Desulforamulus hydrothermalis Lam5 = DSM 18033: one gene and its partner. The main gene of each other region encodes a partner of the protein of the gene in region 2 in a complex. Links are inferred from orthologs where the notes say so. Each region holds a gene or a part of one and is shown on either strand. Other genes may lie near its edges.

Region 1 (2,982 bases), on a different replicon or contig from region 2:
CTGGCAAACTGGTGGGCATTTTAACCAACCGGGACTTGCGTTTTGAAACCAATGACAGCCGGCCGTGCGGTGACGTCATGACCAAAGACAATTTAATCACAGCACCCGTAGGCACTACCCTGGAAGAAGCCAAACAGATTCTGATGAAACACAAGGTGGAGAAACTGCCTATTGTGGACGAGCATAATAATTTGCGTGGCCTTATCACCATTAAAGACATTAAAAAGGCCAAAGAGTACCCCAATTCTGCCAAGGATCATCGGGGCCGTCTGCGGGTTGCGGCAGCGGTAGGCGTGGCCTCTGACACCATGGAACGGGTACAGGCCCTGGTGCAAGCCAAGGTTGATGTCATCGTGGTGGATACCGCTCACGGCCATTCTCACATGGTGGTGCAGACCGTTAAAAATATTCGCGCTGCCTACCCCGAATTAAACATCATTGCCGGCAATGTAGCAACAGCGGAAGCTACCAGGGATTTGATTGCGGCCGGCGCCAATGCCGTCAAAGTAGGCATTGGGCCGGGTTCCATTTGCACTACCAGGGTGGTGGCCGGTGTCGGGGTACCTCAAATCACTGCTGTATATGATTGTGCACAGGAAGCAGCCAAGCACGGCGTACCGGTGATAGCTGACGGTGGTATAAAATATTCCGGTGATATTGTTAAGGCCATCGCCGCCGGGGCCAGTGTAGTTATGCTGGGCAGTATCCTGGCCGGTACCGAAGAAAGCCCGGGAGAAAAAGAAATTTACCAGGGTCGCAGTTATAAAGTATATCGCGGCATGGGTTCTCTGGGTGCTATGAAGCAAGGCAGCGGTGACCGCTACTTCCAGGAGCAAGCCAAGAAAATGGTACCTGAAGGGGTAGAAGGAAGGGTGCCTTATAAAGGTTCTTTATCCGATACCATTTTCCAACTGGTAGGCGGTTTGAAGGCAGGTATGGGTTACACCGGTTGCCGTACCATTGAAGAGCTAAAAACAAAGGCCAAGTTTGTTCGCATTACACCGGCAGGCTTAAAGGAAAGCCACCCACACGGTGTAAATATAACCAAGGAAGCTCCCAACTACAGTTTGTAAAATAGCAGCATAACCGGCAATAAGAAACCCGTACCACCGGAATGGTACGGGTTTCTTGGCTGATAGAATTAAAACAAAATTGTGGTCAGTTCATTTTATAAACTGCGATTTAGAAAAGTTAGCTCTTCAAACCGTTGAATGGCCTCTTTGGGAATCTTTTTACCAAAGCGTACCATCATAACATTGGCGGGATGCTCGGTAATATCAGGATCGTCGGTGGCCCTTTTGACTAACCCCACAGCAGAGAAAAGCCTGGTTAACATTTTTTGATAGTTCATCATGGTTAAGCCACTGTTCTTCAAATCCCAGTGCCAGCAAAATTCAATGGTAATTATAATATGATTTTCAACAAAGTCATGGGAGAAGGCCTCTGTTAGCAGGTAATGGGCTATTCTGTCGTTTCTCCATTCCGGACTGACCTCTACAGCGCCCAATTCAAGAATGTAAGGATGCTTGCTCCAGCGGCTGTATTCATCAGGTGCATGGAAGGTTACATAACCAATAATTTTATCCTGGTGCCTGGCGATAAAAACCTTACCTTCCGGAAGGTTAGAAATCAACATTAATGCTTCCTGTTGACGGGCGGGGGGGCGAAAATTCTTGAGACCGCTGTCCATAGTCAGGCGCGCAATATAATCACTGCTGCAGGGGCCTTCCATGTGAATAATGCCCCGGGCGGTTCTGAGCACACCGTTTTCCAATTTTACCACGGCATTTTTATTTAGATCGCCGGCGTCAGAACGAATGGCAATACTCATGGTTCTCCCCCCTTATAACAGTTTAGACAGGTATTACTACCGTTTAGGTTAAAAAAATAACCACTTAACTTTATTATATGTTAATTGTGCCTAAATTTACAAGCATCAAGCAAATAAATTAGAGATGGTTCTTGCACTAAAGTTTTGTAGTTTGACATCTGTCAGTCTTTTTTTCAGAAATAAGACAAACATCTTTAAAGATATTAGTGGATAAGGATTACTGTGTAAAGAAGTAACGAAACTTGTAGGAAAAATTTTACAGACAGAGAGCAGGGAACTGAAACCTGAAGGGGAATATCTATTGATAAAAAGGAATATAATTCCATTTCTGCCGTTTAATTATAGTACAGGAAGGTGATGGGTTTCGGTGACTGCCAAATTAAATTCTTTAACCGACGTTTTAAAAAAGACGCTCTTCTTTTTTGATGGATTATCTGTAGAAGAAATTGCACCCTACGTTCAGAAAAGGATGTTGCAAGACTATTCTGCCGAACAAGTAATTGAAAAAATAAAACTGTGTCTGAAACAGCACGCTTGTTTTTACACTGACGAAAGCGGTAAATGGCGGTTAAAATTGCAGGGTTATCCGGAAAATGATCATTTTTACCAAATGTTGATTAAAAGACAGCAGCCCATCGGTTTGCGGCAAGTAGTAACCAACCAGGTGGCAAGAAAGAAAAGGATTAGGAAGTTAGCTGAAGAAGCCGCCTTAATGCCTGATGGCAGGTTTGTCCAGCTGGATAACGGCAGTTGGGGTTTAACTGAATGGAATGTGGAAGCAGATCAGTATTCTTTAAAGCATTTGGTAATTAAAGCACTTAAAATGCACCCGGGAGGCTTATCCGGCCAACAGGTTTTTGAGTGTGTAAATGAATGGCGTCCCACCACCGGAGCTGCTGTTCAGCAAGTATTAAGTAAATTTCCTTATTTTGAAAGAGTAAGTGATATTTGGAATTATAATCAATCGGCACATATATTATATGATGAGCTGGTTAAACGTTACTTGAAAATATTAAACAGACAGAAAAAACAATGGCAGCAGGATAGGGAAAAGCTGCTGCAAAAAAATGAGCATTTGACACATCAACTGCAGGAGTTGGGGGCCGCCCAGAGAGAAGCAGCCGCAGCTATGGCTCAACGAGCTTCGGTAA
Region 2 (4,634 bases):
ACCAAATAGGTATGAATATATTCCAGTTCTTCCTGCAAAGTAATAAATCTGCCGTGGCGCTTCAGGGAATGCCGGAAAAAGGAAGCTAACCTGATTAACAAACGGCGGGCGGTTTCCGGGTTGGTACGAGTGAACATACTGATGGTGTTGATAGTATTAAAAAGAAAATGGGGGTTAATTTGGGCCTGCAGGGCGTCCAATTCCGCTTTGGTGGCCAGCTGAGCCTGATGGTCCAGTTCGGCCAGTTCCATTTGTACCCCCAGCAGTTGGGCTACCCCGACAGCCAGTTTTACCACGCTGCCCGGAATCTGCCCCTTATGGGTCTGGTACAGCTTCACCGTACCCATCACTTTGCCCCGGCAAATAAGTGGCGCGATAACGGCAGACTCCAACGGACAATCACAATCTTTTACCGGACAGTTAAACTCACCCTTGTGCTGCACCACTTTAAGTTCTCCGGTGGCAATCACTTCCCGGGTGGCTTGGGTGACAATGGAGCCCCCCACCGGGTGGTTTTCGCAACCGGCGCCCAAAAAAGCCAGCACCCTTTCCCGGTCGGTAATGGCTACCGCTGCCACATCACTTATTTTTTGAATTATTTCTGCGGTTTTCTGGGCGGTTTCTTCGTTTAGCCCCCGGCGCAGGAAGGGCAGGGTTTCATTGGCAATCTGCAGGGTGGGAGCAAAGGATTTTTCATCCACTTTGACAGTTAATACCCGTTTTAAAGGACGAAAACCCAGTATGATAAAAGTGCCAAGAAAACTTAACAGGCAGCAGGCAGTAAAAGCAGGCCAAAGACCGGGGCGCCAGATAATCAATAAAATACCTACCACCCCCTGCCAGGCTGCCAAACGCATCAGGGTAATCGCTTCAGGGGTACGGAAACCAAATTTTTTATGAAGATATTGACTTAATAATCGCAATTTTTCCATATGTCTTACTTCTACGTTCATTTTGTCACTCCTGCAAAAAAATAGGGGGCAGGTAATGTATACCTGCCCAGGGAGAGTAAACCGATAGGTTGTGACAGTTGGGTCAACAGTTATTCTTTTGGCGTTAACCTCTGCTGCATTAACTGGTTAATTACAGCCGGGTCTGCCAGAGTAGAGGTATCCCCCAGCACTCTGCCTTCGGCAATATCCTTTAACAAACGCCGCATAATTTTACCGCTGCGGGTTTTGGGCAATTCCCAGGTGCAGATAATTTCTTCCGGCCGGGCTAAACCGCCGATTTTCTTGGCCACATGGTTCTTTAAATCCTTCTCCAGCTCCGGTGCCCAGGCAATGCCTTCCCGCAGAGTAACAAAGGCAGACACCGCTTGCCCTTTTAATTCGTGGGAACGGCCGATAACAGCCGCTTCAGCCACCGCCGGGTGTTCCACCAGGGCACTTTCCACTTCTGCTGTACCAATCCGGTGGCCGGACACGTTAATTACGTCATCCACCCGGCCCAGCACCCAGATATAGCCGTCTTTATCCCGTCTGGCACCGTCACCGGTAAAATACATGCCTTCAAAACGACTCCAGTAGGTATCCACATAGCGCTGCGGGTCTTTATAGACAGTACGCAGCATGGAGGGCCAGGGCTTTTTAATCACCAAATAACCGCTTTCCCCGGCTTTCACCGGTTGGCCCAGTTCATCCACCACATCCACAAATACGCCGGGCAGCGACATGGTGGCGGAACCCGGTTTAGTGGGTACCAGGCCGGGCAGCGGGGCAACCATGACACTGCCGGTCTCGGTTTGCCACCAGGTGTCTACGATGGGGCATTTTTCTCGGCCGATATGTTTGTGGTACCACAGCCAGGCTTCCGGATTAATGGGCTCACCCACCGAACCCAGCAGCCTGAGAGAAGATAAATCGCGACCGGCGGGGTAGCTTTCCCCCCACTTCATAAACAATCTAATGGCTGTAGGTGCAGTATAAAACAGGGTTATGCGGTATTTTTCAATGAGTTCCCAAAAACGATCCCGTTCGGGGTAATCCGGGGCTCCTTCAAACATGAACACTGTTGCCCCGTTGGCCAGCGGGCCGTAAACCAGATAACTGTGGCCGGTAATCCAACCGATATCCGCTGTGCACCAGTAAACATCATCTTCCTTGAGGTCAAAAATATTTCGGTGGGTTGAGGTAACACCGGTTAAATAGCCGCCGGTGGTATGAACAATGCCCTTGGGTTTGCCGGTGGTGCCGCTGGTATACAAAATGAACAAAATATCCTCCGCATCCATCATGGCCGGCTCACAAACCGCCGAGGCTTTTTTCATTAATTCGTGATACCAGAGATCACGGCTTGGTTCCATATATACTTCACTGCCGGTTCTTTGTACCACCACAACTTTTTCTACGCTGGCACATTGGGTTAACGCCGTATCAACATTTTGCTTGAGAGGAATGGCTTTTCCCCGCCGCCAGCAAGCATCCGATGTAACAACCACTTTAGCTGCCGCATCTTTAATGCGATCCCGCAGTGCCTCCGCAGAAAAGCCGCCAAACACCAAGCTGTGGGGTGCCCCGATGCGGGCACAGGCCAGCATGGCAATCACCGCCTCAGGGATCATCGGCATATATATGGTAACCACATCACCTTTACCAACGCCCAAATCTTTTAATACATTGGCAAACTTGCTTACTTCCCGGTGCAGGTCCTGGTAGGTTAAAACCACCTGGTCGCCGGGTTCCCCTTCAAATATAATGGCTGCTTTATTTCTACGCCAACTGTCCAAGTGACGATCCACACAGTTGACACAGGCATTTATCTTGCCGCCCACAAACCACTGGGCAAAGGGATGCTGCCATTCCAGCACTTTATCCCAGGTTTTATACCAATGCAGTTTTTTGGCTTCCTCAGCCCAGTAACCTTCATAATCCATACCGGCCCAATCGTAGATGCGGGCATCCCGGACATTGGCCCGGGCGGAAAAAGAGATGTCAGGATAATAAACCTGCTCTTCCGGAGCAAACGCAATGTTTTTTTGGTTAAACATAACCTTACCTCCCAAGCCGTTGTTTTAATCTTATCTTACAGAACCGTTGCCCAGGAGGATATGTTTTTCCCGTTAGTGAGCAGATTACACCATTTTTCTGATGATGCTTGCGCCGAACGGCAGCCGCCGCCGGTTTACCGGCCGCCCCGCCCGTCACCGGGCCGTTAACGCCCCAAATATACCGTTCAGGTCTTTGTTGTGACCGTTAGCCGTAAAGAGACAGGAATCTTAACGCCGTTTAACCGGCCTTTAACCCCGTATTAACTAAAATCTAACGCAATTATGCTACATTGAAAGAACCAAGAAATACCAGGGGTGCCATAAGACATGTATCTTCACAAACTGGTTAACAAAGTCGCCACAACACTGGGCAGCTTGCTCAAAGGACGGAGCTTGTTCTTTTACCTGCTGGAGGGCAGCTCTTTTATGGACAAATTAAAAAGCATGCTGGCCGGCAGTGCTTCCGTACTGCTTATTTATGTGGATGTGGCTGATTTTCACCGGATTATGCAGCTTAACGGCGAAGCCACAGCCAAAAGGGTACTGCATATCCTGCGCCGTGTCCTGGAAAAAAGAACCGGTCAATTTATTAATTGCTGCGGGGAAGTTATGGTGGAGAATTTGTGGGGAGATGATTTTTTAGTGCTCTGCCGCCAGGAAGAAATGCCGCCCCCGGCAATTTTGAGCAAAACATTAACAGCTCTGCGTATTGCTTTAGAACAATCAATTAAAAACGAAGTTATTAAAATTACCGGACATACCTTAAAGCTGCATGTCGGTTATTCCATCATCCGGCGGGGTCTGAAAAATCCCGAGCAGGCCCTGTACAGTGCTTTAAAGGAAGCCCAAAAGGCCGCCAAAGGCACCTGGGAACAGCAGATGGTGCACCTGTTGGGGGAGTTTCATGACCTGCTGCAAAACAAAAATTTGCGCATCGTTTATCAACCATTGTTTCTCTGCAAACCGGCCAATCCTGGCTGGGAAGCCCTTACCCGGGGCCGGAAACAGTTACTTTTTTTCACCGGCGGTGATTTTTAACTATGCCCAGGAAGCAGGCCTGCTGTTCCCTTTAGAAAAGGTTTGCCGGGAATTGGCCATAAAAAACTTTGACCCGACAGACAGCGGCCAAAAGCTTTTTTCTTAACATTCACCCGCATACCATTAACGATCCCCAGTTTGTCAAGGGCGAAACCATGCGAATCTTGAAAGAAAGTCATTTAAGTTCACACAACCTGGTATTTGAGATTACCGAACGACAGGGCATCCATGATTTCCACCGGTTTAACAAAACCCTGGCCCATTACCGCAATCAAGGCTATAAGGTAGCGGTGGATGACGCCGGCGCCGGTTTTTCCAGCCTGCAGGCCATTGCGGAAGTTCGGCCCGAATATATTAAAATTGATCATTCACTGGTTAAAGATATCGATACCAACCGGGTTAAACAGGCCCTGTTAGAAACTTTCGTTACCTTTGCCCAGAAAATCGGCTGCTCTATTATTGCCGAAGGTATTGAAACCGAAGCAGAACTGATGACGCTGCGTTCCCTTGGGGTGCATTACGGCCAGGGTTACTATTTAGCCCGTCCCGCCTATCCTTTACCGGCTGTGCAAACGGAAGCCCTTAACTGTATTCTGGCCCTGGCCTC

The links. The genes of interacting proteins can lie anywhere in the genome.
Region 1: the proteins of acs (region 2) and DESHY_RS12730 are in contact, whole or in part, in a cryo-EM structure (PDB 9G7F), measured with the Bacillus subtilis proteins. The link is inferred for Desulforamulus hydrothermalis Lam5 = DSM 18033 from one-to-one orthologs.

Annotation. Positions count from the first base shown.
Region 1 is NZ_CAOS01000015.1:44,071-47,052, reverse strand. It holds DESHY_RS12730 (GNAT family N-acetyltransferase), read right to left. Parts: upstream 1,832-2,982; coding sequence 1,169-1,831; downstream 1-1,168. Other genes in the region: DESHY_RS12725 (coiled-coil domain-containing protein), read left to right, coding at 2,199-2,982; guaB (IMP dehydrogenase), read left to right, coding at 1-1,073. UniProt on the Bacillus subtilis protein: Part of the acuABC operon, which is possibly involved in the breakdown of acetoin and butanediol. Acts as an acetyltransferase inactivating acetyl-CoA synthetase AcsA via acetylation at a Lys residue.
Region 2 is NZ_CAOS01000008.1:183,626-188,259, forward strand. What follows is about bases 517-3,466. They hold acs (acetate--CoA ligase), read right to left. Parts: upstream 2,990-3,466; coding sequence 1,043-2,989; downstream 517-1,042. Other genes in these bases: DESHY_RS06075 (histidine kinase), read right to left, coding at 517-953; DESHY_RS13330 (EAL domain-containing protein), read left to right, coding at 3,317-3,466. Also shown: more of DESHY_RS06075, read right to left, coding at 1-516; more of DESHY_RS13330, read left to right, coding at 3,467-4,027; DESHY_RS13335 (EAL domain-containing protein), read left to right, coding at 4,096-4,634. UniProt on the Bacillus subtilis protein: Catalyzes the conversion of acetate into acetyl-CoA (AcCoA), an essential intermediate at the junction of anabolic and catabolic pathways. AcsA undergoes a two-step reaction.